Regions from separate parts of the Lacrimispora sp. 38-1 genome, predicted to be linked through region 2. Evidence: riboswitches for the same ligand, from Rfam matches in the RefSeq annotation. Region 2 holds a riboswitch; each other region holds the start of a gene.
What was found. Region 2 has a riboswitch for thiamine pyrophosphate ahead of thiS (sulfur carrier protein ThiS). Riboswitches for the same ligand answer to the same signal wherever they lie in the genome.
Positions count from the first base shown of each region.

Region 1 (5,310 bases), on a different contig from region 2:
CTTAATTGATTCCGGAAAAGCAGCTGCAAAACTGGAAGAATTTGTAAAAGCAGTGAATGAGGTGGCTTTATGATCCTTGATACCCTGGCCGCAGCCTCAAAAAAGCGGGCGGAGGAGGCGAAAAAAACGATTCCGCTCAGTAAGATGGAAAAGATGGCATACAGTGCCTTTGACGCAGGACAGAGGGAATCTGATTTCTCTTTTGAGCGGGTGATTACCTCTCCCGGAATCTCCTTTATCTGCGAAGTAAAGCGTGCCTCTCCCTCAAAAGGGATGATTGCACCGGAATTTCCTTACAGGGAAATTGCCATGGAGTATGAAGCAGCTGGCGCAGATGCCGTTTCCGTACTGACAGAACCGGAATACTTTCTGGGAAAAGGGGAATATTTAACCGAAATCAGCAAGTCTGTTTCCCTTCCTCTTCTGAGAAAGGATTTTACCGTAGATCCTTATCAGATACTGGAAGCGAAAGTGCTTGGCGCCTCGGCAGTTCTTCTTATCTGTACTCTTCTTAATACCGGACAGCTGAAAGAATACTTAAAAATCAGTGACAGCCTTGGACTCAGCGCTCTTGTCGAAGCTCATGATGAGGAAGAAATCCACAGCGCACTTTCTGCAGGAGCCCGGCTGATCGGAGTCAATAACCGGAACTTAAAGACGTTCGAGGTTGACTTTGAAAATTCCATCCGTTTAAGAAGCCTTGTGCCTGCAGGAACCGCATTCATTGCTGAAAGCGGAATACAGACCCCCGACGATGTAAAGCGGCTGTATCAGGCAGGTGTAAACGGAGTCTTAATCGGAGAAAGCCTGATGCGCTCTCCTGACAAGAAAAAGATTCTTCAGGAAATGAGGAAAGCGGCCAATGATGAATTTTGAAAAGAAAATTAAAATCTGCGGCCTCACAGGAAAAGAAGATGTGATTGCCGTCAACACCTATCAGCCGGATTACGCAGGTTTTGTTTTTGCACCAGGAAGGCGGCAGCTGAATTTCAGGCAGGCTGAATTCTTAAGAAATGATCTGCTCCCTGAAATTCCGGCTGTAGGAGTCTTCGTAAACAGTCCGGCAGACGAGATCATTTCCCTGGTAAAAAGTAACATTATTCAGCTGATTCAGCTTCACGGGGAGGAACATGAGACGGATATTCTGGAACTGAAAAACAGATTAGACCGTCCGGTCCCCATTATTAAAGCAATCCGTGTCCAGTCCGCGGCTGATATTTCAGAAGCGGAAAAGCTTTCTGCAGACTATCTTCTTCTGGACTCCTATGTAAGGGGAATTCAGGGCGGAAGCGGGAAATGTTTTGACTGGAACATGATTCCGGCGATTAAAAAACCCTGGTTTCTGGCAGGGGGAATCGGCATGGAAAACATAGAGGAAGCTCTTAAAACCAAAGCATTCTGTCTGGATGTCAGCAGTCTGGCTGAAACAAATGGCAAAAAAGACCCGGAAAAAATAAAAAAAATCATACAAACAGTAAGGAGTGGAAAATCATGTCAAAAGGAAGATTTGGACAGCACGGCGGACAATTTATCCCCGAAACGCTGATGAATGCAGTGACGGAACTGGAGAAAGCCTACAATGCCTGTATGCAGGATGAAGAATTTCTGGCAGAGTTAAAGACACTGCATGAAACCTACACAGGAAGACCTTCTCTGCTTTACTACGCAGAGAAAATGACAGAGGATCTTGGCGGTGCAAAGATTTATTTAAAACGGGAAGATTTAAACCACACCGGATCCCACAAAATCAACAATGCACTTGGTCAGGTTCTTCTTGCAAAAAAAATGGGAAAAACCCGTGTCATCGCAGAAACCGGTGCAGGCCAGCACGGAGTGGCTACTGCTACTGCCGCAGCCTTAATGGGGATGGAATGTGAAATCTTCATGGGAAAAGAGGATACGGACCGCCAGGCATTAAATGTATTCCGTATGGAGCTTCTGGGTGCAAAGGTTCATCCAGTTACCAGCGGTACGCAGACCTTAAAGGATGCGGTAAATGAAACTCTCCGGGAATGGACCAACCGGGTGGAGGATACCCACTACGTTCTGGGTTCCGTCATGGGACCTCACCCATTTCCCACCATTGTGCGGGACTTCCAGAGCATCATCGGAAAGGAAGTCAGGGAGCAGATCTTAAAAGCAGAAGGAAAGCTTCCCGACATGCTGATCGCCTGTGTGGGCGGAGGCAGCAATGCCATGGGCCTGTTTTATGATTTTATTGGAGACAGCTCTGTTAAGCTGGTGGGCTGTGAGGCTGCAGGACACGGCATTGATACAGATAAAAATGCTGCCACCATCTCCACAGGAACCGTGGGTATTTTCCATGGTATGAAATCCTACTTCTGCCAGGATGAATACGGACAGATCGCTCCGGTTTACTCCATCTCAGCAGGACTTGACTATCCGGGAATCGGACCGGAGCACGCCGCACTGTTTGATACCGGAAGAGCAGATTATGTTCCTGTTACCGACAACGAGGCGGTAGATGCATTTGAATATTTATCCCGGAAGGAAGGAATCATACCAGCCATTGAAAGCGCCCATGCCGTGGCTTATGCCAGAAAAGTTGCACCTTCCATGGGAAAGGACCAGGTTATCGTCATTAACTTATCCGGCCGAGGAGACAAGGATGTGGCCGCAATTGCACGTTACAAGGGGGTAGAAATCTATGAGTAGAATCAGTGAAGCATTTGCAAAAGGGAAAGCATTTATCCCGTTTATTACAGCCGGTGACCCGGACCTTGCAATTACAGAGCAGCTGGTTCCTGCCATGGCTAAGGCAGGTGCCGATATCATAGAACTGGGAATTCCTTTTTCTGATCCGGTTGCAGAGGGAATCGTGATCCAGGAAGCTGACCAGCGCGCCCTTGCCTCCGGCACTACCTCAGATAAAATTTTCGAAACTGTCACACGCATTCGGCAAAAAACAAATGTGCCCCTGGCATTTATGACTTACATTAATCCCATATTTGTATATGGAAGCGAGCGTTTCATTAAAAATGCGGCAGAATGCGGCATCGATGCTCTTATCGTGCCAGATATGCCTTTTGAAGAAAAGAATGAACTTCATCCCATCTGCCAAAAGTACGGGATTGACTTAATTTCTCTGATCGCTCCCACTTCTAAGGAACGGATTACGGCCATTGCTTCAGAAGCAGAGGGATTTGTTTACTGTGTTTCTTCCATGGGCGTAACAGGTGTGAGAAAGGAAATCACCTCTGACATCGGAGATATGGTTTCTCTTGTAAAGAATTCCAAAGATATTCCCTGTGCCATAGGCTTTGGAATTTCCACACCGGAACAGGCGAAGGAATTAAGTAAATATGCAGATGGTATTATCGTGGGAAGCGCCATTGTGAAGCTGGCTGCCATGCATGGAAAAGACTGTGTGGAACCGATCTGCAGCTACATAAGAGAGATGAAATCTGCAATAACTGATTGATCCTCCCACTTTGATTAAGCAAATTCCACTTGACATTCATTTAGACCGGTGCTACACTAGTGCCACAAGAGGGAGCTCGTATGCGGGCTGAGAGGAAGTTATCAAACTTCGACCTTTATAACCTGATTTGGGTAATGCCAACGTAGGGATTTATACGAGACGGATGTATTGATCTGGGCCTGTACCTGTTGGTATGGGCTCTTTTTTTGTCCAGAGCCGTAAATCCCTCCAAATAATGAAGGAGGACTACATATGAATTACACCACACAGATGGATGCCGCAAGAAAAGGCATTATGACGCGGGAAATGGAAATCACAGCGAAAAAAGAAGGGATTAAACCGGAGGAGCTTATAAAGCTGATTGCACAAGGTAAGGCAGTTATCCCTGCCAACAAACACCATACCTGCCTGGAGCCAAACGCCATCGGTTCCATGCTGAAAACAAAAATCAATGTAAATCTTGGAACTTCCAGAGATTTAAATGACATGGATCTGGAATTAAAAAAGGTAGAGGATGCGGTTTCACTGGGGGCTGAATCCATTATGGATTTAAGTTCCTTCGGAGATACAAGGAAATTCAGGAAACGGCTGACAGGAGAATGCCCGGCCATGATTGGAACGGTGCCCATTTACGATGCCGTTGTTTATTATCATAAGCCTCTTAAGGAGATAACTTCTGAAGAATGGATTCAGATTGTGGAAATGCATGCCCTTGACGGAGTGGATTTCATGACTATTCACGTAGGCATCAACAAGCAGACAGCGCACCGTTTTAAAGAGGCAAAACGCCTGACTAATATTGTATCCAGAGGCGGTTCCATCATCTTTGCCTGGATGGAGATGACTGGAAATGAAAATCCATTCTATGAGCATTATGACCGTATTCTGGAAATCTGCCGGGAACATGATGTGACATTAAGCCTTGGAGATGCCTGCCGACCTGGCTGCATTGCGGATGCCTCTGATATTTCCCAGATTGAAGAGCTGGTTACCCTTGGGGAACTGACCCGCCGTGCGTGGGAAAAGGATGTACAGGTAATTATTGAAGGACCAGGACATATGCCCCTGGACCAGATCGCCGCCAATATGAAAATCCAGCAGACTATCTGTAAGGGTGCACCTTTTTATGTACTGGGGCCTCTCGTCACTGACATTGCTCCCGGATATGATCACATTACCGCAGCCATCGGAGGGGCCATAGCTGCTGCTGCCGGAGCTTCTTTCCTCTGCTACGTGACCCCTGCGGAACATTTAAGGCTTCCTGATGCAGATGATGTGAAGGAAGGCATTATCTCTGCCCGGATTGCAGCCCATGCTGCTGATCTGGCAAAAGGCATCAAGGGTGCGAAAGAATGGGATTACCAGATGAGTGATGCAAGGAAACGGCTGGACTGGGAAGCAATGTTTGCTCTGTCCATTGATCCGGAAAAAGCAAGAAGGTATCGTGCATCTTCCAAACCGGAAAAAGAAGATACCTGTTCCATGTGCGGTAATTTCTGCGCTATGAAAAATATGAACCGGATTTTAGACGGAGAGATTGTCAACATCTATGACGAATGATATTGACTTAAAAGGAGAAAAAATCATGAATCCGAAAACAAATTTAAATAAAGCTGCTGTCACTCAGACCTCTGCAGGAGTTACCATAAAAAAATTGGCGGCTGGCGGAATGCTGGTAGCACTCACCGTTTCGCTCTCCGGCTTTTCCATTCCCATCGGAGCCTCCAAATGTTTCCCGATTCAGCACCTGGTAAATGTACTGGCAGGGGTATTTTTAGGTCCTGCTTACGGAGTTGCCATGGCATTTGTCTCATCTCTCATCAGAAACTTATCCGGTACCGGAACGCTTCTGGCTTTCCCCGGAAGCA
Region 1 covers NZ_JBANEW010000066.1:25,700-31,009, forward strand. The annotation lists gene trpD (anthranilate phosphoribosyltransferase) at 1-73, shown strand, start outside; gene trpC (indole-3-glycerol phosphate synthase TrpC) at 70-876, shown strand; gene V7D18_RS19565 (phosphoribosylanthranilate isomerase) at 863-1,546, shown strand; gene trpB (tryptophan synthase subunit beta) at 1,492-2,676, shown strand; gene trpA (tryptophan synthase subunit alpha) at 2,669-3,442, shown strand; TPP riboswitch at 3,501-3,609, shown strand; gene thiC (phosphomethylpyrimidine synthase ThiC) at 3,695-5,002, shown strand; gene thiW (energy coupling factor transporter S component ThiW) at 5,028-5,310, shown strand, end outside.
Region 1: it holds a riboswitch for thiamine pyrophosphate, as region 2 does, so the genes downstream of both, thiC (phosphomethylpyrimidine synthase ThiC) here and thiS (sulfur carrier protein ThiS) in region 2, are expected to answer to the same signal.

Region 2 (5,310 bases):
AAGTAGCCAAATCTCATCTAATTGCTTTTCAACTGCTTTGTTAACAAATTGATTTACCCATTCATACGTATATTCTCCTCGTTCAATATGAATATGACCGTCTACCATACTGCCACTTCCTTATCTGATTTTTTGTTAGAGAAAATAACTTCACAAATAAAATATTCAAATATCCAGTCGGGCAATTCCTTATGCCACTTATCCTTTTAGCAAACTACGTTTTGTCGCTTTTCTAATCTCCTGCTTGCCTCATTACTAGATATTTTAATGCAAAAACGACAAAACCATGCCTATTCGATTTGTCGTTTATAGGGTTTTGTCGTTTTTAAATTATCTGCGATAAAACCATTCCTACCCAGTCTTTATAAGGGTTCCCGGACTTCCGGAGTTTTGTCGGTAATTTTTCGGTTATATTTACTACTATTTTGTCGTTTTTCTGTATATTTCCCAGATAACACAAAATTCTTATTCAGTACGTAACCACCCAGCAGGCTGCTTTCTATCTGCACCAACATAATAGAAAGTCCAGATAATGGGGATTTATATTAAGTATATTATACAGCACCTTTTTATAAAATTCCACATGAAACGCTGTTGAATTTACGCAAACAATATCCTTACGTTTTATAAATAGAAAAAATGGTCTCCTTGATTTTTCAAATAAAAACAACTTATTCATACCAGTCAATCCAATTCTCACCGCAATATTCTTCTATAAGTTTAACAACTCTACTAATATATCTTTTAGATGAATCCGTTTCATTATTTGCCGGATACCATAAATTGACTTGGCCAAATCCAAATTTATTTTCTTTTGTCCTTGGTGCCCACCATTCGGTCTTTTTAAATCTAACACTTCTGGAGAGTAAGACAACATTCTCTTTTTTTGCTAAAATATTGTATAAATTAGTAAACACTTTACCATCTTCATGCTGTAGCTTTACTGCCTGATGATTTCGAAAGACCGTGGCATACTTATACCATCCAACATATTTTGATGTTTCTCTTTATCCCGGCTTATGGCTATCTGGAAGAGAAAATAAACTATTTTGTTTTCAGGTTTTTGGTATTAGTTAAATTAGAATTTAACGTATTAGTGTACATTGAAAACTTAATATTGATAGTTAGCAGGTTTGATGATATTCTACTTATAAAAAGATTATTACACTGGTTTTATGGAGGTGACAAAAATGTCTATAACTATTTATAATGATTGTGATGAACAAGAGTTTTTTAATTCAGTTCGTATAAATGGAATGCTTGAGCACAATATGAAAAAAACAAACGGTAAATTAAAAGTACCAAATATAGAGTTTACAAATATAGCACGAAATGAAAAGGAAGTTATTGTGGGAGGTGTATCGGGATCTACTTATCTCTCATCCTTAGAAATAGAGGTTCTTTGGGTGCAGGAAGCTTATAGAGGACAAAAAATAGCATCACGTTTATTGGAAGTAATTGAACATCAAGCAAAAGCCTCCGGATGCCAGATTGCTCACCTGACGACATATTCTTTTCAAGCTCCACTTTTTTATCAAAAGCAAGGATATGTTATTTGTGGGGAAGTCAACGGTTTTCCAGATGATATCAGACTATATACATTAAAGAAACAGTTATAATTTATAGTAAATATTATGAGCATAATGTAAGGCCAATAAAATTGAATATGTAAAGAGAATTCCTAACTATCAGTATAAACTGGTAGTTTTTTATTGTAGTTAATCCAGAAAACTGAAATTTAAAGGAGGTATTATGATAATTTTTAAAATGTTTATAGGATTTATCTGTTTTGCGTTTCTCTGCCTGAAACTTCCTGCCATTTAGTTTGGTCATTTTATGGTATTCCTTAGGTGGAAATTGATTGATCTGCGTAAGAAATTAAAGTTGGAAAAGCAAGGAATCGTTGTCTTTTCGCCCCTTTGGGCTTAAAATGTTTTGCGGCAGGCAGGGAGCCGGGAAAACCATGACTATGGTGTGGTATTTAGTACCAGAATGCACCTTTGGAGAGCTTAAGTGATCTGTTAAAATACCACAATTGTGATGATGGTATGAAATTTGCAATTGATGAAATACAGAACGAATTCTCTTCTGCTGTTACAAAGGATTTCCCGGAAACTTTGTTAAGTGAAATTTCAATGCAACGTAAGCAGAAAATAACCATTTTATCATCTTCACAGGTGTTTACCCTTGTTGCATCTCTCCCGGCTTCTTCCTCTGATGCACCTGAACGGAAATGCAGCATTCAAAATAAATCTCTTTTTCCTTTTATTTGTCTTGCATAATCACACGTATAGTAGTATTATTATTCATAACAATTTAATACCGGGGAGCTTGCGGGTGTTTTTACCCAAACAGGCTGAGAGGAAGGTGTGACTTTCGACCCATTAACCTGATTTGGATAATGCCAACGTAGGGACGACTGAATTTATAAGTAATATGGGAAGTTGCCAATCAGGCAGCTTCCTATTTTTTTAAGGAGGATTAAAATCATGATAAAAATCAATGGCATTTTTCATGAAGCAGCAGGAAAAACTCTGGCAGAATATCTGGCAGGTACCAGATACAATCCCAAGCGGATTGCTGTTGAATGGAACGGAGTAATCGTTACAAAAGAGCATTATGAGAAAACAGTACTTCAAAATGGTGATGTTGTTGAGGTAGTCAGTTTTGTAGGAGGAGGTTGATATGAACAACATTCCTACAATGGATGAAATGAGGAGAGCTCTTGACAATCGGAACGGAAAGTCTTTGCAGGATAAGTTCGCAAGCTCCACTGTCGCTATCTGCGGGCTTGGAGGTCTTGGATCAAATATTGCTGTTTCCCTTGCCCGTGCAGGCGTGGGCAGGCTGATTCTGATTGATTTTGATAAAGTGGATGTTTCTAATCTCCACCGCCAGCAGTATAAGGCTTCCCAAACCGGTTGTTTCAAAACAGAGGCTCTTGCTGCAAACTTAAAGGAAATCGCACCATATATAAGAGTCATCACACATACCAGGAAAATCGATGAGAATAACTTTAATGAAATGCTTTGTAATGCGGATATCATTTGTGAGGCCTTCGATGGGGCTGAGGCTAAAGCTATGCTGGTAAACAGTGTGCTGGAAAAGATGTCTGAAAGGTATCTGATCGCCGCTTCCGGAATGGCAGGAATTGATTCCGCTAACGTTGTAAGAACCAGAAGAATTACAGATCATTTCTACCTCTGTGGAGATGAAGTTAGTGATGTAGAGGATAATATTGGACTTATGTCCTCACGAGTCATGTTGTGCGCCGCACATCAGGCACATATGGTGCTCCGCATTCTTGCAGAAAAATATGAAGCTTGAATTACAGAAAGAAGGTAGACATTATGCAATCAAACGACAAACTGATTATTGGCGATCAGGAATTTAGTTCCCGGTTCATTCTGGGTTCCGGAAAATATTCCCTGAGCCTGATTGAAGCAGCGGTAAAGGATGCCGGTGCAGAAATCATTACCCTTGCCGTTCGCCGAGCCAATACGAAAGAACAGGAAAACATTCTGGATTACATTCCGAAAGGGGTCACACTGCTTCCCAATACTTCCGGCGCAAGAGATGCCGGGGAAGCAGTGCGAATCGCCAGGCTTGCAAGAGAATTAGGGTGCGGTAACTTTGTGAAGATTGAAATTATGCGGGACTCCAAATATCTGCTGCCCGATAATCAGGAAACCATCAAGGCCGCAGAAATTCTTGCAAACGAAGGATTTGTGGTTTTGCCTTATATGTATCCCGATTTGAATACAGCTCGTGATCTGGTGAGTGCTGGTGCTGCTGCTATTATGCCGCTTGCTTCTCCCATCGGCTCCAACAAGGGACTCGCTACACGGGAGTTTATTCAGATCTTAATAGATGAGATCGATCTTCCAGTCATAGTTGATGCCGGCATTGGCCGGCCTTCCCAGGCTTGTGAGGCAATGGAAATGGGCGCCGCGGCAATTATGGCAAATACTGCTCTTGCTACAGCCGGGAACCTCCCTCTGATGGCATCTGCATTTCGTCAGGCAATCGATGCGGGAAGAAAGGCATATCTTTCTGGTCTTGGAAGAGTTCTTGTACGCGGAGCAGCTGCCTCCGACCCTCTGACCGGTTTTCTGCATAACTAGGGGGGCATTATATGGAAAATAAATTTTTGGTTGATTCTGAGTATTTGTCAGAAGCCGTTCTTGAGAAGAAACATCTACTGGAAACGGATCCGTCATGCCGCAAAAATCACATGGAGTATCTGCCTGGAATGGAACAAATTCAATCCGGTATCTGCGAAAAGGTTATATCTCAGATGAAGTCCTATGACTACTCCCAATATACTGCAAAAGATGTTATGTCAGCATTGGATCATGAGATTTGTTCGCTGGAAGATTTCAAAGCGCTGTTATCACCTGCGGCAGAATCCTTTCTTGAGCAGCTGGCCCGCAAAGCGAGACTGGAAACCAGCAGGCACTTTGGCAATACAGTATATCTTTTTACTCCGCTGTATATTGCAAACTATTGTGAAAACTACTGTGTGTATTGCGGATTTAACTGTTATAACCATATCAGACGTATGAAGCTGAGCATGGAGCAGATTGAGCATGAAATGAAGATTATTGCAGACAGCGGTATGGAGGAAATCCTGATACTTACAGGAGAAAGCCGTACTCAGAGTGATGTGGCCTACATTGGTGAAGCCTGTAAGCTGGCCCGGAGATTTTTCCGCATGGTTGGATTGGAAATATATCCGGTAAATACAGACGAGTATCGGTATCTCCACCAATGTGGAGCAGACTATGTAACGGTGTTTCAGGAAACCTATCATGCAGATAAATACGAAACCATACATTTATATGGGCACAAGCGGGTGTGGCCCTATCGTTTTGATGCGCAGGAACGAGCTCTCAGAGGCGGTATGCGGGGCGTAGGATTTTCTGCATTGCTGGGCCTTTCCGATTTTCGTACGGATGCACTTGCCAGTGCACTTCACGTGTATTATTTACAAAGAAAATACCCGCATGCAGAAATGTCCCTTTCCTGTCCCAGACTTCGCCCCATCATTAATAATGAGAAAATAAATCCTATTGATGTGGGTGAAAAGCAGCTTTGTCAGGTCATCTGTGCTTACCGCATTTTTCTGCCGTTTGTGGGAATTACTGTTTCTTCCCGTGAGAGTGAGGCTTTCCGCAATGGTATTGTAAAAATTGCAGCCACGAAAGTTTCTGCAGGAGTTTCAACAGGAATTGGCGATCATGAAAGCAAATACAGGGGAAAGGAGTCAGACGGAACACAAGGCGATGAACAGTTTGAAATTAATGACAG
Region 2 covers NZ_JBANEW010000099.1:252,584-257,893, forward strand. The annotation lists gene V7D18_RS26800 (PHP domain-containing protein) at 1-108, opposite strand, end outside; gene V7D18_RS26805 (hypothetical protein) at 672-917, opposite strand; gene V7D18_RS26810 (GNAT family N-acetyltransferase) at 1,191-1,619, shown strand; TPP riboswitch at 2,314-2,433, shown strand; gene thiS (sulfur carrier protein ThiS) at 2,490-2,684, shown strand; gene thiF (thiamine biosynthesis protein ThiF) at 2,686-3,327, shown strand; gene V7D18_RS26825 (thiazole synthase) at 3,351-4,124, shown strand; gene thiH (2-iminoacetate synthase ThiH) at 4,136-5,310, shown strand, end outside.

Region 3 (5,310 bases), on a different contig from region 2:
CATGGAAGAATTCTCATATCCGTTTGCAAAGAAAACTTTCTCAGCAGCATCAATAATATCCTTTCTCTTAATTTCTTTCTCCAGTTGCTTTCGTTCTTCCGCTCCCAATTGCTGTTCCTCCTGTAATTCCGTTATTTTCAAAAAGTAAACTTGTAGTTTACTTAATACTATAACAGTTTACAGTTTATGTCAATCCCCACATATGATTTAACGGACCGCTGCCCTTACCGATATTTAACTGGTCATTTAAAGCTCCGGTAATATACGCTTTGGCATTTTTTACGCTCTGTTCCAGGGAACAGCCATTTGCAAGGCTGCAGGCAATTGCAGACGACAGCGTGCAGCCGGTCCCATGCGTATTGGGATTGTCAATGCGTCTGCCTGTTATCCATATCATTTTTTCTTTTGTATACAAAAGATCATCGGAACTCTCCGTTAAATGACCTCCTTTTATCAGGACTGCGCAGTTCAGCTTTTGAAAGATTGCCTCCGCCGCTTTTTCCATGTCGCGTTTGCTGCCGATTTTCATATTCCAAAGTGCCTCCGCTTCCGGAATATTCGGTGTGACAAGAAGGGCCATAGGCAGCAGTTGGGTAACAAGCGCATCCATCGCCTTTTCAGAAAGCAGTTTCGAGCCGCTGGTTGATATCATAACAGGATCAACTACCAGATTTTTCACGCTGTATTCTGTCAGCTTTCCCACAATCGTCTCTATAATCCCGCTGTTTGAAACCATACCGATTTTAACTGCATCCGGAATAATGTCTGTAAAAATACAATCCATCTGCTGTCCTGCAAATTCAGGTGTCACATCCATAATTGATGTAACACCTGTGGTATTCTGGGCGGTCAGAGCCGTTATTACACTCATTCCATATACCTTGTGGACAGTCATTGTCTTTAAATCTGCCTGAATACCGGCGCCTCCGCTGCAGTCGGAGCCCGCAATCGTCAAAACCTTTTTCATAAAACCGCCTCCTTTGCCAGGGATAAAAGGGACTTCACTGCCTGTTTCTTATCCCTGGCAGCAAACACTGCGGAAATCACGGCTACTCCGTCAATATTGCTCCCTTTCAGCTTTAAGATATTATCCTCATTAATTCCTCCTATGGCAATGACCGGAATGGATACGGAACTGCAGATTTCTTTTAAAGTCTCAAAGGAAACGGGGCTGGCATCGGTTTTTGTAGAAGTTTCAAAAACTGCTCCCACCCCGATATAATCTGCACCGTTTTTTTCAGCCAGAAGTGCCTGTTCTTTTGTCTGGGCGGATACTCCAAGTATCTTGTCATCTCCGATCAGTTCCCTGCATTTTTTTGCCTCTAAGTCCTTCTGGCCTACATGAACCCCGTCTGCTCCCACAGCCAGAGCAACTCTAATGTTGTCATTGATCACAAAGGGAATTCTATACTTTGATGTAATTCTTCTAATCTCCTTCCCTTCGGCTACAAAGCTGTCAAAATCAAGATTTTTTTCCCTCAGCTGGATAAAGGTAGCACCAGTTTCCAGGATTTCCTCCACCTGCTCATGAAGCCTGCTGCTGCCAAGCCACGTCCGGTCAGTGACCACATACAAAAGCATGTTTTCTTTAGATACATTCATACTTTGCACCTTCTTCCAGCATTTTTTCATCCAGTCCGCTCATTTCATCAATCAAAAGCATACGGTATGTACCGGTGCCTCCATGAAGCTCACACATTCTCTCATATGCCCGTTCACCGCACAAACCCATCCCGCATACGGCAGCTGCTGATGCGTTAAAAATATCACCGGGATTGGCACCAATATAGCTTCCGGTAACAGCGGAAAGCATACAGCCCGTTCCAGTCATTTTACTCATCATGGAATGGCCGTTTCTGATTGCATACACATGGGCCTTATCTGCCACCAGATCAATGGCACCAGTAATCACAATGACAGAGCCGGTTCTTTTTGAAAACGCTCTTGCAAATTCTGCCACACTCTTTAAATTCTCCTCTGTTACTTTATCAGCTTCACAGGCATCTACTCCTGAGGTTCTACCTTCTCCTGCAGCCAGAAATTTAATTTCAGATATATTTCCTTTAATCACGGAAAATTTTATCTCTTCCAAAAGCTGAAATGCTGTTTTATTCCGATATGCTGATGCCCCTGCTCCCACAGGATCCAAAACAACAGGAAGGCCGCATTTATTTGCTGTTTTTCCTGCTGCAGTCATGGACGCAGCCGTTCTCTCATTCAGGGTTCCCATATTGAGCACCAGAGCAGAAGAAATAGCAGTGATGTCACGGACCTCATTGATGTCATCCGCCATAATCGGGGATCCTCCGCTGGCCAGTATGATGTTGGCGCAGTCGTTTACAGTCACATAGTTTGTGATTGCATGAACCAGTGGTACCTTGTTTCTTACATTTGTAATGATCTGTTCAAACATTTTCTTATCTCCTTTTCCTGGTTTTGAGGGAAAAAAATGAGATATGCCAGGAAAGACATATCTCATGATATTCAGTAAGAGTGGCTGTCCCTACGTTGGCATTACCCAAATCAGGTTAAACGGGTCGAAGTTCAAAACTTCCTCTCAGCCGGGTCACCAGCTCCCCAAAACTATATTGATTTTTCTCGATTTTAACACAGCAGACATCCGAAGTCAATTCAATCCGATTACATGATTGACAAAAAAATCAACCAGCTCCGGATCAAACTGCTTTCCTGCACCCCGGATCAGTTCATTTCTTGCATAAGCAGCCGGCAGTGCCCTCCGGTAACTTCTGTCACTTGTCATGGCATCGTAGGCGTCAGCAATAGATATAATTCTAGCATACAGCGGAATATCTGTTTTGCTTCTTCCCTTTGGGTACCCCTTTCCATCCCACCGTTCATGGTGGCATAAAACAATCTCTGCTATTTCCGACATATTGGGGGAGGTGTTTAATATGCGGTATCCAATTTCTGAATGCTTGCGGATCTCCTGATATTCATCTTCTGTTAGCATACCCGGTTTATTCAGCAGCGCTTCCTGAATTCCAATTTTTCCGATGTCGTGGAGCAGCCCGGCTGCCTTAATCTTCTTAATGTCACTGTCAGGCATCCCCATCTGTCTGGCCATTGTTTCACAAAGTTCTGCTACCCTCTGGGAATGCTGTTCCTCCCTTGGATTCTTTTCATGAAGGGTGTTTAATATAATATCCAGTGTTTTGCTTCTTCTGCTGTAAGCCTCATATAATTTGTTCTGATACATCTCATCTTCTGCCAGCTTCACGGCATTTAGAACTGATAAACCAGAATCCGTTATAATGCAATAGCCGAATGAAACCGACAGCTCGATTCCATTGATGGTCTCGCCTGCACATTTTTCTTTTAATTCCCGGATATACTGTTCTGTCTCCGCTTTCTCAGTCTTTTTTAAAATAATAGCAAACTCATCTCCGCCTACACGGCTGATCAATTCCCCTTCCTTTTCAGAATCCGCCAGTATTTCAGCAAATCGTTTCAGCATATAATCTCCATATTCGTGGCCAAAGGAGTCATTTACCATCTTTAATCCGTTGAGATCGGAAAAAATAACGCTCATTGGATAATTTTCTTTCCGGTCCAGTTCTTTCGCTTTTTTATCAAAATACCTTCTGTTATGCAGTCCGGTCACCTGATCATGATAACTGATTTCTTCAATTTCCCTGATATAATTATGAGTTTCCGTTATGTTTCTGGCAATTGCAATGACTTTATCATCAAACCATTTTACAATCCTGAGTTCATGATATTCTTTGACCTGTCCACTGGTCCATTCATATTCAATCTTCTGGTTCTCTCCAGTAAGAAAAACCTGGCTGATCAGCTCACTTCCCTTTGCCGCGATGCGGCGGGGCATCACATCTTTAATATTTTTACCGATAAACTGATCCTTTTTAAAAAACAAATGATCCATATCCCCGATACCGTCTAGAAATACCCCTTCTTTGGAAATGACGAATACCGTGTCCGGAATGGCTTCCATCAGGGAATTTGCATATTTCAGACTGTGATACATCTGGGTTTCCCGCTCTGTTAAGATCTGATTCTGCCGGATTAACTGTTTCTGGGAATCGACATTCTCATTCAGAGACTGATTAAGCTTTTCACTGCTCTGCTTTATCTGCTGCTTCATTTCTTCAAGAGACTTTCCTATTAATCCGAATTCATCTGATCTTGTTACCAGCTCACTGCTCACTTTCTGGTCGAGCCGGCGTTCTCCAATGCTTTTTATTTCTCTTAAAATAGCGTTTACCGGACGGTCAATAATTCTGTCCGTGAGAATAAAAACAGTGAAAGACATAAACAGCAGAGAAAGACCGAAAATCCATATAAATGTGTCTGACAGCTGACGCAAAGGCTGATTAATGGAACTCTCCGGAATCTCAAAAACAATTTTCCAGCCCAGGTCATTGAGCGTTTTATAATACAGACTGATCTTTTGTTTATTCCGGTGATAGGAAGTGCTTCCATCCTCATTGGAAATGATTTCAGAAACTGCTAAAAGAAAGGACTGATTTTCTGAATCGTATACGCTGCCTTTTGCCTTCACCACAGCTTCGTCTTCCGCAGCAAGATAGGTTCCTTCCCTGTTAATAATATAGGTTGTACCGTCATATCTGGCAATGTAGTCTGAGATAAATTTCTGCATGGAAGACAGACCTACATCAACAGTAACACAGCCGATATATGTTCCGTTTTCGTCTGTAACAGGCTGAGAGCAGGTAATCATATACAAATTGGAGGTCTGGTCATAGTACATATCAGTCCAGACAGTTTTTTCCGTCTTTTTTGCAAGAGTGTAATAATTCTGTGAAAAGTAATCGTAATCAGAGCTGCTGTATTCGAAAGTTGGAATAATCCGGTCACCATCCCTGTACACATAGGGTCCCATATATTTTTGGGACTGATCATACAGATAAGGTTCAAACCAGAATCCAGCCCCTAAAATAAACGGATTATCCCTGACAACCGGCTCTAAAATATGAATGTAATAATCAGGGGAATAATCTTTGTACCCATTCCCCGCAAACACTGCCAGAACACGTGATATTTCAGCAGCATCATTCATGTTTTTTTCAATAATATTTTTCTGTATTTCCTTTTCTGCAGATATTCTCTCACTGGTCTCATGATCAACGATCCTCTTTGCTGTCCGTACACTTGCACTATAACTCAGCATGATGACCACACATAATACCGGAATAACGATCAGAAGCATTTTCATTCGTATATGGCTAAGCATACCATCACCTCTATCATATGTATTCTGATTCAACCCTTTTATCTGTCATCCCATTCCAGCATTCTTTCAAATATTTT
Region 3 covers NZ_JBANEW010000043.1:206,763-212,072, reverse strand. The annotation lists gene V7D18_RS09335 (TetR/AcrR family transcriptional regulator) at 1-108, opposite strand, end outside; gene thiD (bifunctional hydroxymethylpyrimidine kinase/phosphomethylpyrimidine kinase) at 185-967, opposite strand; gene thiE (thiamine phosphate synthase) at 964-1,602, opposite strand; gene thiM (hydroxyethylthiazole kinase) at 1,589-2,413, opposite strand; TPP riboswitch at 2,483-2,590, opposite strand; gene V7D18_RS09315 (HD domain-containing phosphohydrolase) at 2,627-5,233, opposite strand.
Region 3: it holds a riboswitch for thiamine pyrophosphate, as region 2 does, so the genes downstream of both, thiM (hydroxyethylthiazole kinase) here and thiS (sulfur carrier protein ThiS) in region 2, are expected to answer to the same signal.